One region of the Janthinobacterium sp. Bl 1 genome, then DNA from elsewhere that is predicted to be linked to it. Evidence: predicted binding sites of a transcription regulator. Region 1 holds the regulator's gene; the other holds the start of a gene.
What was found. The regulator FliA, encoded in region 1, starts transcription of late flagellar genes. The targets are predictions, from matches to a motif close to CTAAAGTTTNNNNNNNNNNNGCCGNTA.

Region 1 (6,030 bases):
GCTCTGCAAAAAGTGTTGCAGAACCTGCTGGCCGAGGGCGTGCACATCCGCGACATGCGCACCATCATCGAAACCCTGGCCGAGTACACGGTCAGCACGCAAGACCCGAACGAGCTGACGGCGCTGGTGCGCGTGTCCCTGGGCCGCGCCATCGTGCAGCAACTGTTCCCCGGTGCGGCCGAGCTGTCCGTGATGACGCTCGACAGCCGCCTGGAGCGCCTGCTGATGCAAGCGATGGGCAATGGCGGTGACGGCGCCGGCATCGAGCCGGGCCTGGCCGACACCATCGCCCACCAGGCGGGCCTGGCTGCCCAGCAGCAGGAAGCGCTGGGCCTGACGCCGGTGCTGCTGGTGCCGGCGCCGCTGCGCGCCCTGCTGTCGCGCTTCCTGCGCCGCGCCTTGCCGCAACTCAAAGTGCTGTCGCATGCGGAAGTGCCGGAAACCAAGACGATCCGCGTCACGGCGCTGGTGGGCGCGCAGTAGTTATCTTCATTAGCATCGGGGTCAGACCCCCGCCAGCGTTAGCGCTGAGCTTTGCGTTAGCGTCAGTGGGGGTCTGACCCCAGCCCTTGCTTTTGGTCAAAAAAACATCAATTTCCTCCCGGCAAACTGAATAACGGGTACTTTCCCGTCCTGTTCCTTCGATCGTTTCCTGCAAGCATCGCTAATAATGGAAACTGTCCGAGTGATCTGTGTCCATGTGGAAGACAGCACTCAAGCAACAGGAGTCGATGATGGTCACACAGTTCAGCCAATATTGCGCCACCCCCGCCTTGGGAGGCCGGTCATGAATGTGAAGAAATTTACGGGCGCCTCGTCGCGCGATGCGCTGCGCAAGGTGCGCGAAGCGCTGGGCCCCGATGCCGTGATCCTGTCGAACCGCCAGGCCGATGGCGTGGTGGAAATCCTCGCGCTGGCCAATGACGATGCCGCTTCGCTCGCTTCGCCGCCGGCCGCGTCCGAAATGGCCCAGCCCCGTCCCCAGTTGCAGACCCAGTTCGCCACGCCGCAGCGTCCGGCCGCCCCGGCCCAGCGCCCGGCTGCGCCACGTCCTGCCGCGCCGCGCCAGGCTGCTTCCGAGCCAGTGGACATGGCCCGCATGCAGCAGATGATGGCCAGCGCGCTGGCGCACGTCAAAGAAAATGCCGCCGCCGAGATGAGCGGCATGATGAATGAAATCCGCGCCATGCGCGGCATGATGGAAACCCAGCTGGCGGAAATTTCTTGGGGGTCGACGCAGCAGCGCGAGCCGCAAAAAGCCGTCGTGCTGCGCGAAATGCTGGCCGCCGGCTTTTCCGCCAGCCTGGCGCGCTACCTGATCGACAAGCTGCCCGCCGGCCTCGACGGTGCGCAAAGCATGCGCTGGATCAAGACCGTCCTCAGCCGTAACCTGAACACGGTGGCCAATGAAGACGCCATGCTCGAGCAGGGCGGCGTGTTCGCCCTGGTGGGCCCGACCGGTGTCGGCAAGACCACCAGCACGGCCAAGCTGGCGGCCCGCTGCGTGATGCGCCACGGCCCGGAAAAGCTGGCCCTGATCACCACGGACGCCTACCGTATCGGCGCGCATGAGCAGCTGCGCATCTACGGCAAGATCCTCGGCGTGATGGTGCATTCCGTGAAAGATGAAGCGGATTTGCGCATCGCCCTGAAAGAATTGAAGAACAAGCACACGGTGCTGATCGATACGGTGGGCGTGAGCCAGCGCGACCAGATGGTGACGGAGCAGGTGGCCATGCTGTCGGGTGCCGGCGCCGACGTGAAACGCCTGCTGTGCCTGAATTCCACGGCAACCCAGGAAACCCTCAACGAAGTGGTGCGCGCGTATCAAGGCAGCGGCCTGGCCGGCTGCATCATGACCAAGCTCGATGAAGCGGCGTCGATCGGCAACGTGCTTGACGTGGTGATCCGCCAGAAGCTGAACCTGTTCTATGTGTCGAACGGCCAGCGCGTGCCGGAAGACCTGTACCTGGCCGACCGCGGCTACCTGATCGACCGCGCCTTCAAGCTCAAGCGCGACTCGGCGGCCACGCAGTTTTCCGATGCCGAACTGCCTCTCCTGATGGCGCAGGCAGCCGCCCGCAACAATGAAGCGCGCGGGGTGCATCTTGGCTAATTTTGACTTCGACCAGGCCGAAGGCTTGCGTCGCATGCTGGCCGGCCCGCAGCCGCGCGTCATGACGTTCCTGTCGGCCACGCCGCAGGACGACAAGGGCGCCATGCTGGTCAATCTGGGTGCTTCGCTCGTCTACGGCGGCAATGACGTGCTGCTGCTCGACGCCAGCGGCGGCAGCGATGGCGTGGCCGCGCGCCTGGGACTGGCGCACGGCGCCAGCCTGCGCGACGTGGCGCGCCAGCAGTGCGGCTTGAACCAGGTCATCCACCAGGTGCCGCAAGGCTTTGGCGTGGCCAGCCTGGGCGCGCGCAACCACCTGATGGACAGCATGGACTATGCGGGCGAGGACGAACTGCGCCGCCTGGGCAAGACGTTCGAAGTACTCGCGCGCCAGAGCGGCATCGTGCTGGTCGACGGCGTCGTGGCAGAAGAGGGCGCCTGCTTCCCCGTGCCCTTGATGGCGTCGTCCGATATCGTCGTGCAAGTGTCGACCAGCGCCACCTCGATCAAGGCGGCGTACTGCCTGATCAAGCGCCTGAGCCAGGAACTGGGACGCCGTCCGTTCGGCATTCTCGTCACCGGCGCTTCCGAATCCGAAGCAAAAGTGGTATACGATAATATGGCACAGGCGGCGAGCCGTTACCTGGCCGTGAAGCTGACGTCGATGGGCTCGGTGCCTGCCGATGAGTATCTGCACCGCGCGGCGCGCCTGGGCCGCAGCGTGGTCGATGCGTTTCCGCTGGCCGGCGCCTCGGTGGCGTTTCGCGGACTGGCCGAGCGGCTGGCCCGTTCGGCGGCACCGGTGCTCGGCGGCACCTTGTACCAGACGGGGAGCCCGCACCAGTTCAGCGCCTGAAGCCAACCGTAGCACCAGATAAGATGAGAAAACAATAAGCAGCCTATGTACACGGTCAAAGGGAAATCGAACAAGGACTATTTGCTGACGGAGCACATTCCGCTGGTAAAGCGTCTGGCGCACCATATGAAGGCGAAATTGCCGCCTTCGGTCGAGGTCGATGACCTGATCCAGGCCGGCATGATCGGCCTGCTCGATGCCATCAGCCGCTATGAAGAAACGCATGGCGCGCAGTTCGAGACGTATGCCGTGCTGCGCATCCGCGGCGCCATGCTCGACGAATTGCGCACCAGCGACTGGCTGCCGCGCAGCATGCGCCAGAACATGCGCAAGATCGAAGAGGCGATGAGCACCTTGCAGCAGCGTCTCGGCCATCCGCCGACGGAGTCGGAAGTGGCGAAACTGCTCAAGATGTCGCTGGTCGACTACCAGGAAATGCTGGGCGACGGCGGCGGCCACCAGCTCGTGTACTACGAAGACTTTCATGACCCGGACGGCAATGACAGCTTCCTCGACCGCCATTGCGTGGACGAGGACAGCGACCCCTTGCGTTCCCTGCTCGATACCGATTTCCGGCAATCCGTGATCGATGCCATCGACGCGCTGCCACCACGCGAGAAAATACTCATGGGCCTGTATTACGAAGAAGAGCTGAACCTGAAGGAGATCGGCGCGGTGATGGGCGTATCCGAATCGCGCGTCTCGCAGCTGCATACCCAGGCCGTCGCGCGCCTGCGCGCAACCTTGAGGGAGCAGGCGTGGACTGGTCCAGCGTAATCGGGCTGGCGCTGGCGCTGGCGGGCCTCTTGGTCGGCCAGGCACTGGAAGGCGGCAAGATGGCCTCCCTGCTGCAGCCGGCCGCCTTTGCCATCGTCATCATCGGCACTTTCGGCGCCGTGCTGCTGCAAACGCGGCTGCGCACTTTCGTGCGCGGTCTGGAAATGCTGCGCTGGGTCTTCCTGCCGCCAGCCGACACGCGCGCCGCGCTGGCGCGCGACATCGGGCAGTGGAGCTTGACGGCGCGCCGCGACGGCCCGCTGGCGCTCGAGCGCCTGATGGAAAACACGGCCGACCGCTTCAATGCCAAGGGCTTGCGGATGATCGTCGACGGCATCGCACCGGACAAGCTGCGCCAGCTGCTCGACGTGGAAATCTCGGCCTACGAAATGGCCGAACGCCAGGCCGTCAAGGTGTGGGAATCGGCGGCCGGCTATTCGCCCACCATCGGGATTCTGGGCGCCGTGCTGGGCCTGATCCACGTGATGGAAAACCTCACCGACCCAAGTAAATTAGGCAGCGGCATCGCCGTGGCGTTTGTCTCCACCATCTACGGCGTGGGCCTGGCCAACCTGCTGTTCCTGCCGGTGGCGAATAAACTCAAGGCCATCGTCTCGCGCCGCGTGCTGCAGTACGAAATCACGGCCGCCGTGCTGTACGACATCGCCACGGGCGACCACACGCGCATCATCGAAGAGCGCGTGTCCAGCCTGCTGCACGAGCACTGACCATGATGCGGCGCGCGCGCAGGAAGTATGACGAGGAACCGGACAACCAGGACCGCTGGCTGATCTCGTACGCCGACTTCATCACCCTGCTGTTCGCCTTCTTTGTCGTGATGTACGCCATTTCGCAAGTCAACGAAGGCAAGTACCGCGTCTTCCAGAACGCCATCGGCCAGGCCTTCAGCCTGGAAAAGGGCGCGCCGCCCATCATCATGGAAGCGCCGCAAGCGATCCCGCTGCCGAACCCCGCCCTGAAACGCCGCACGGAAGCCATCCGCCGCGAGCGCGAACACATGACCCGCCTGGCGCAGGACTTGACGTCGACCCTGGCGCCCCTGGTCAAGGAAGGCAAGGTGCGGGTCACGCAGACGAGCCGCGGCGTGAGCGTGGAAATCAATGCCAGCGTGCTGTTCGACCCGGGCGCGGCGCGCCTGACGGTGGAGTCGGACCAGGCCCTGCGCGCCGTCGCCGTGCTGCTCAAGGACGATACGCACGACGTGCAGGTGGAAGGACATACGGACGTGCAGCCGATCAGCAATTCGACCTTTGCCTCGAACTGGGAATTGTCGGCCGCGCGCGCCAGCGCCGTGGTGCGCCTGTTCATCGCCAGCGGCGTCAAGGCGTCGCGCCTGACGGCCGTCGGCCACGCCGACAACATCCCCGTGGCGCCCAACGAAACGGCGGAAGGGCGCGCGCGCAACCGCCGGGTCGCCGTGACGATCCTCTCGGGCATCCCGGAAACGGTGACGGAAGTGCCGACAGCGCGCGTGGCGCCGGCAACGGCAGTTGCGCCGGCCGATTCCCGCTTGTCCACTGCATGCCGCCGCTTGGTACAATCGCGGCCTTCTTTCTTTTTATTTCTCCATCATGAAAAGCAGCTCCCAGGGCGGTCTCGTCTATTCCACCGAAACGGGCCGCATGTGTCCCGCCTGCCGCCAGCCGCTGGCGCAATGCGCGTGCAAGGCGCAAGCGAAGGCGGCGCCCGCTGGCGATGGCGTGGTGCGCGTGTCGCGCCAGACCAAGGGCCGCGGCGGCAAGAGCGTTACCGTGGTCAAGGGCTTGCCGCTGGACGCCATCGCGCTGGCCCTGCTGGGCAAGCAGCTGCGCACGCAATGCGGTTCGGGCGGCACGGTCAAGGATGGCGTGATCGAAGTGCAGGGCGACCATGTCGACACCATCGTTGCCGCGCTGACCAAGCTGGGCCACCAGCCGAAAAAGGCCGGCGGCTAGCCGGGGCGCGTGCGTCCGGTGGTGTGCGGCCCGCTGCCGCGCGCCTGTGGTAACGTGCATTTCCTTTTATGCGCCACCTCATATGAATAACAAACTGACCGGTATCGCCATCGCCGCTGCCATCGCGGCAGTGCTGGCGGTCGTGTACTGGCCCGCGCCCGATGGCGGCGCACCGGACACTGCCGCCACTGCCGCCGCCAGCGCGCCGCCAGGGCGCAGCCTGGCATCGTATTTGAATATCGATGCCACCCCGGCCGCCGATGCCGCGCCCGTTGTCGTGTCCCTGGCGCAGCGGCTCGAACACCTGAGCGCCAGCGGCAAGCCGG
Region 2 (6,030 bases), 2.8 Mb from region 1:
TCGACCTGGTCGCCGTCGATGCAAGCACGCTGGCACAGCGCGCCTTGCTGACGGAAACGTCAAAGACCTGGGTCAGCATCCATGACGACCTGCGCTTCCTCTCGAACGGCACCTTCCTGTGGTCGTCCGAGCGCACGGGCCGCAATCACCTGTATTTGTACGACATGAGCGGCAAGCTGCTGCACCCGGTCACGTCCGGCGCATGGGGCATCGACAGCGTGCTGGCCGTGAACCAGAAAACCGGCAAGGTGTTTGTCGCGTCGAACCGCGACGCCGTGATCGACAAGCAGACCTACGCGCTGGCGCTCGACGGCAGCACGGCCGACAAGCCGCAGCGCGTGACGAAAGCCGATGGCTGGCACGACACGACGTTCTCGCGCAATGGCGAGGTCTTCGTCGACACGTATTCCGACCCGGCCACGCCGCCGCAGGTGAGCATCCGCCGTCCTGACGGCGCGATGGTGGGCTGGCTGGAAGAAAACGCGCTGAACGCGAGCCACCCGTACGCAAAATACAAGGCGGACCACCTGCCGACCGAGTACGGCACCCTGAAGGCCAACGATGGCCAGACGCTGTATTACTCCATCGTCAAGCCGTCGAACTTCGACGCAAGCAAACGCTACCCCGTCTACCTGTCGACGTATGGCGGCCCGCACTCGCAGCACGTGGCTCGCCGCTGGGGCAACAACTTCGACCAGTACATGGCGCAGCAGGGCTTTGTCGTCTTCCGCCTCGATAACCGCGGTTCGTCGCGCCGCGAGCGCGCGTTCACGGACGCCATCTACCACAACCTGGGCGCGGCCGAAGTGGCCGACCAACTGGTGGGCATCGACTGGCTGGGCAAGCAAAGCTTCGTCGATGCCAAACGCATCGGCGTGTTCGGTTGGAGCTACGGCGGCTTCATGACCCTGCGCCTGCTGTCGGCAGCGTCCGACAAGATCGCCATGGGCGTCTCGGTGGCACCCGTCACCGACTGGTCGCTGTACGACACCCACTACACGGAGCAATTCCTCGGCATGCCGAAGGAAAACGTCGATGGCTACAAGGCCAGCACGGTGTTCGCCCACCTCGACGGCCTGAAGTCGCCGCTGCTGCTGGTGCACGGCATGGCTGACGACAACGTCTTGTTCAGCAACAGCACGCGCCTGATCGACGCGCTCGTGAACCGCGGCGTGCAATTCGACCTGATGACGTATCCGGGCGCCAAGCACGGCATCTCGTCGCGCGCGGGCCAGCGCCACGTGTACAAGAAGATCGAGATGTTCTTCAAGCAGAACCTGGGCGTAGCGAAGTAAAGCGCGCCCACACATGAAAACCGCCGCCTGTCTCGCGACAGGCGGCGGTTTTTTTTATGCGTGCGTCAGATTACGGTTTGCGCGTGACGGTCTCGACCGCATCTTTCACGTCGCCGACCTTCTTCTGCACTTTGCCTTCGACCTGGTTTGCCAGGCCCTTGGCTTGCTGTTCTTCGCTGCCGACGACCTTGCCAGCGGCTTCCTGGATTTTACCGCCGACTTCCTTCAGTTTACCTTCGACTTGATCTTTGTTCATGATGGATCCTCACTGTAGTTGGTACATCTGTTGTCCGGCGCCGAAGGGCCGGTACTGCGGCTCACACGCCGTTGCAAACTGCTTGCTGCGTGTCGATGTGCCCATACTACGCTTGAGGTCGGAAAAACTATGTACGGTCCCTAACACATGCCAAAAATCAGCTAATGACGCGAAATCAGCCCGCTTTGCGCCATACCGTCGCCAGCCAAGGCTGCTGCTCGCGCGGCAAGCCGGGCGGGCGGTAGTACTGCTCGACCAGGCTGAATCCGGCCGCCTGCACGTACGCGGCCCATGTCGCTTCGTCGTGGTAGCTGCCGTAGCGCGCGCCGTTCCAGCCTTCCTGGTTCTGCCCGCGCGGATTCGAGCTGAACAGCACGCCGCCCGGTTTCAGGCACGCGTACAAGGCGCGCAGCACGCCGGGCAGGACGGCGCTGGGCACGTGGAACAGCACGGCATTCGCGAACACGCCGTCGAACTGCGCAGCAGGCAAGTCGAGGTCGACGAAATCCTGCTGCCATACGGTGCAGCCGCTGTAGGCGCGCGCCATCTCGACGAAGCGGGGGCAGCCGTCGACACCGGTGGCGTGGTGGCCCATGGCCGTGAACGCTTTCAGGTCGCGGCCCGGGCCGCAGCCGAGGTCGAGAATCTCCACAGGCGCCGGGCGGCCGATGGCGTTCAGCAGCGCGCTGATGTTCTGGCTGACGTCGTGGTCGCGCGTGCCTTCGAAAAACTGCTCGGCGCTGGCGTCGTAATGGGCCAGCGTGCGTTCGGTGATGGCGTGGATGGGGTCTTGCTGATCTTGCGGTGGGGTCGGCTTCATGGCGGTCCTGTCGATATGTTCCGCCATTTTACGGTGCCGGCGCGCTGCGTGCCGGCACCGTCACCATTTGCTACCAGACGCGCACGCGCTGTTCCGGCGCCAGGTACAGCTGCTGCCCCGGCTTGACGTCGAAGGCCGGGTACCAGGCGTCGAGGTTGCGCACGGTGGCGGCGCGGTATTGCGCCGGCGCATGGCCATCCGTGAGGATTTGCTGGCGCGCCGCCGCTTCGCGCGCCTTGCTGCGCCAGCTGACGCCGTAACCGGTGAAGAAGTCGCGGTCCGCGCCCGGCTGCGCCGGCTTGCCCTGCTGCGACAGGGTGAACGCATCATGCGCGGCCGCCACGCCGGCCAGGTCGGCCAGGTTTTCGCTCAGGGTCAGCTGGCCATTCACGGCCAGGTCGGGGAACGGCTTGTAGGCCGCGAACTGCGCCACCAATTGCTTCGAGGCCGACTGGAAATGCGCCAGGTCGGCTGGCGTCCACCAGTCGCGCAGCTTGCCCTGGGCGTCGAACTGGGCGCCCTGATCGTCAAAACTGTGGCTGATCTCGTGGCCGATGGTGGCGCCGATGCCGCCATAGTTGGCCGCGTCGGACGCCGCCGGATCGAAGAACGGCGGCTGCAGGATGGCGGCCGGGAAGTTCAGCGCATTTTGCAGCGGCAGGTTGACGGCGTTGACGAGCTGCGCCGGCATGGCCCAGGCCTTGCGGTCGGGAGACTGGCCCAGCTTGGCAAGCTCCTGCTGGTAATGGAACTGCTCCGCCCGCTGCACATTGCCCAGCGCATCGCCGCGCACCACGCGCAAGCCCGCATAATTCTCCCAGCGTTCCGGATAGCCGACGCCCACGTACAGGGTCTTGAGTTTTTCCTGCGCCTGCGCCTTGGTGGCCGGCGCCATCCAGTCCAGCTTGTCGATGCGGCGCGAGAAGGCGGCGACGATATTCGTCACCATGTCCTGCACGCGCGCTTTCGATTCAGGCGGGAAATAGCGTTCCACGTACAGCTTGCCGACGGCGTCGCTGAGGGCCGCATTCGTCGCGGCCAGCGCGCGCTTGCTGCGCGGCGACTGCTGCGGCGTGCCGCTCAGGGCGCTGCCATAGAAGGCAAAGCGCTGGTCGGCGGCCGCCTTCGGCAAGGTCGTGCTGAAATGGTTGATCGCGTGGAAGGCCAGAAAATCCTTCCAGGTGGCCAGCGGCACGCTACCCACCAGGGCCGCGCTGCCCGTCATGGCCGTCGGATGCCAGACGATGAAATCCGTCTGCTGGCCCAGGCCAGCCGCCTGGAAGAAGGCTTTCCAGTCCAGCCCAGGCGCCTTGCTGGCGAAGTCGGCGGCGCGCCACGCGTTATTGCCCTTGGCGACATCGGCCGAATCCTCGCGGCTGGCGTGGCTGGCGGCAATTTGCTGCTCCAGCGCAAACACGCGCGCGGCGCGGGCCGGCGCATCGCTGTAGCCGGCCTGCTTGAGCATGGCGGCGATATGCGCCTGATAGCCCGTGCGCAAGCCCTGCATGCGGGCGTTGTCGCTCTGGTAAAAGGCGCGGTCGGGCAAGCCCAGCCCGCCCTGCAGCAGATAGGCCACATTGCGCGTGGTGTCGTTCAAGTCTTGCGCCACCCACAGGCCGAACAGGTTTTCCGTATAAAAATTGGTGGCGTTGAGCGGGTCGACATCGGCGCGCAGGCTCTCGCCCAGCGCGCGGGCCAGTCCTGCCTGGTCGCGTATGCCATCGATCTTCTTCAGCAGCGGCTTGATCGGCGCCCAGCCTTTTGCCTCGATAGCCGCTTCATCGATCCAGGAACGGTAAAAATCGCTGACCTGGCGCGCGGAGGCATCGGCCTGCGGCACCGCCGCCAGGCCTTCGACGAGGGCGATGATGCGCTCGTTGGTGGCGTTGGCGAGGATGGCGAACGAACCCCAGCTGCTGCGGTCGGCGGGAATCTCCGTGCTGCGCAGCCAGTCGCCATTCACGTAGTCATAGAAATCGTCGCCGGGCAAGACAGCCGTGGGCGCCGCCATCGCGACGGCGGGACTGGCGGCCGCCTCCTGTGCATGCGCGTGGACAGCGCCCCCGGCCAGCGCGATGCAGGACAGGGCCAGCACCATGGCGCGCTTGCGCCAGGAAGCAGGGAAAGAGGAAGCGGCAGCAGTGACAACGCGCATGGTGATCCTTTCAGGCAAAGTAACGACAGTAGTGTGCAAAATCATAACGCGTTTTGAGGCGCCGCAACACGCTCCCCTGCCACCACGACGCCAGCAGGCAATGCGGCTTGACGGGCGACTCCGGCAGCAGCCAAGCAATCATCTAAATTATTTTCACTTTTTTTCCAAAAATACCCTCAAGTTCCCCTTGGAGCTGCCGTTAATCTGGACAAGCGGTAATCCATTCACTAGTTACGGGTGTGCTCATGACCTCCAACGACGTTCTCTCGATGTACGAAAATATTGCAGGAATGACCAATAAAATGGTCGTGGCCGCACGTTCGAGCGACTGGGATGGCTTGGATACCCTGGAAAACCAGTGCGCCAGCGCCGCCAGCGCGACCATGACGGGCAAGGTGCCCGCCCTGGCCGGTGCCTCGCGCCTGCGCAAGATCGACTTGCTCAAGCAAATCTTGGCCAATGACCGCGAAATCCGCGCCATCACGGAACCATGGATGACGCAGTTGCCGAACGCCATGCAGGGTTCGCGCGCACGCATGTAAGTCTAGCCGCACCAGAAACGACAAAAGCACCCGCGGGTGCTTTTTTTACGTCTGCCGCCATGCCAGCGAGCGCGCCATCTGCGGCACCCGGAAAGCAAGGAGGGGGAATTGGGAAGGCGAGCCCCAGGTATCTCCTGGCGTCGCCTCGCTGCCGGTTGCATCCGGCGTTCGCGAGCACATCGTCGGCATCGCGAACCGCTTCCAGACCCAGGCGTTTATGCAACGCTACACCTGTTTGCCGCGCCACGCTATCGTTGGTGACTGCGCCAGGCTGGGGCTGTTTTGTCGTAGAGCAAGTCCACTGAATTCATCATAGCACCATCTTTGAAAAACAGGCAACGTGATTGGCCGGCGTTTCCATGTATTTTTTCAATATCTTTTTTTACATCAAATTTCGGCGCCGTCTTGCCATGTCTTTAACGCGAGAACGGCTCCGGTTCGGGCTCGGCCGCCCCACCTTCTTCCACGGCTTCCGTCAGCACGGGCACATCCTTCTTTTTGCGGCTAAACGGCTTGCGCAGCAAGACCCAGTATTTCGATGGCGCGCAGGACCCCGCCGCCTGCCTGCGCTTGCGCACGACATACACGATGACGGCCGTCAACAACAGAAAGAGCAAGGTGCCGATACCTAGCCACAACAGGCCGTTGCCGCCCGCCTTTTTGTCCTTGTCAGCGGCGGGCGCCGCATGCAGGGGCTTGGGCTTGGCATGGGGCACGTCCACTTCGACGGGCGCGGCGGCTGGCACAGCGGCAGCGGCGGGCAGAGCCAGCGCCTTTTGCAAGGCCCCGATCTTGCCCTCCAATTCGCCGAGCTTTGCATTCAGAGCCGTGTTTTTCTCATCCAGCGCCACGCACGCTTGCGCCTGCTCCATATCGGCTTGCGGCGCGCAAGCGGCCACGGGCGCCGTGGCGCGGCGCGGCGGTGCCGGGCGCTGCTGCACCGTAGCCGCCGGCGTGGGCGC

Region 2: a site for FliA is predicted at 4,702-4,728, ahead of AC4BCN_RS07700 (flagellar protein FliT). Genes of this name have one in related genera too.

What each region holds. Positions count from the first base shown of each region.
Region 1 is NZ_CM177086.1:5,243,429-5,249,458, reverse strand. It holds gene flhA (flagellar biosynthesis protein FlhA) at 1-483, shown strand, start outside; gene flhF (flagellar biosynthesis GTPase FlhF) at 788-2,116, shown strand; gene AC4BCN_RS23680 (MinD/ParA family ATP-binding protein) at 2,109-2,972, shown strand; gene AC4BCN_RS23675 (RNA polymerase sigma factor FliA) at 3,018-3,749, shown strand; gene AC4BCN_RS23670 (flagellar motor protein) at 3,731-4,477, shown strand; partial or broken gene motD (flagellar motor protein MotD) at 4,483-5,253, shown strand; gene AC4BCN_RS23660 (translation initiation factor Sui1) at 5,342-5,704, shown strand; gene AC4BCN_RS23655 (hypothetical protein) at 5,787-6,030, shown strand, end outside.
Region 2 is NZ_CM177086.1:1,713,388-1,719,417, reverse strand. It holds gene AC4BCN_RS07720 (S9 family peptidase) at 1-1,295, shown strand, start outside; gene AC4BCN_RS07715 (CsbD family protein) at 1,366-1,551, opposite strand; gene AC4BCN_RS07710 (class I SAM-dependent methyltransferase) at 1,727-2,371, opposite strand; gene AC4BCN_RS07705 (M13 family metallopeptidase) at 2,442-4,526, opposite strand; gene AC4BCN_RS07700 (flagellar protein FliT) at 4,772-5,068, shown strand; gene AC4BCN_RS07695 (type IV pilus assembly protein FimV) at 5,485-6,030, opposite strand, start outside.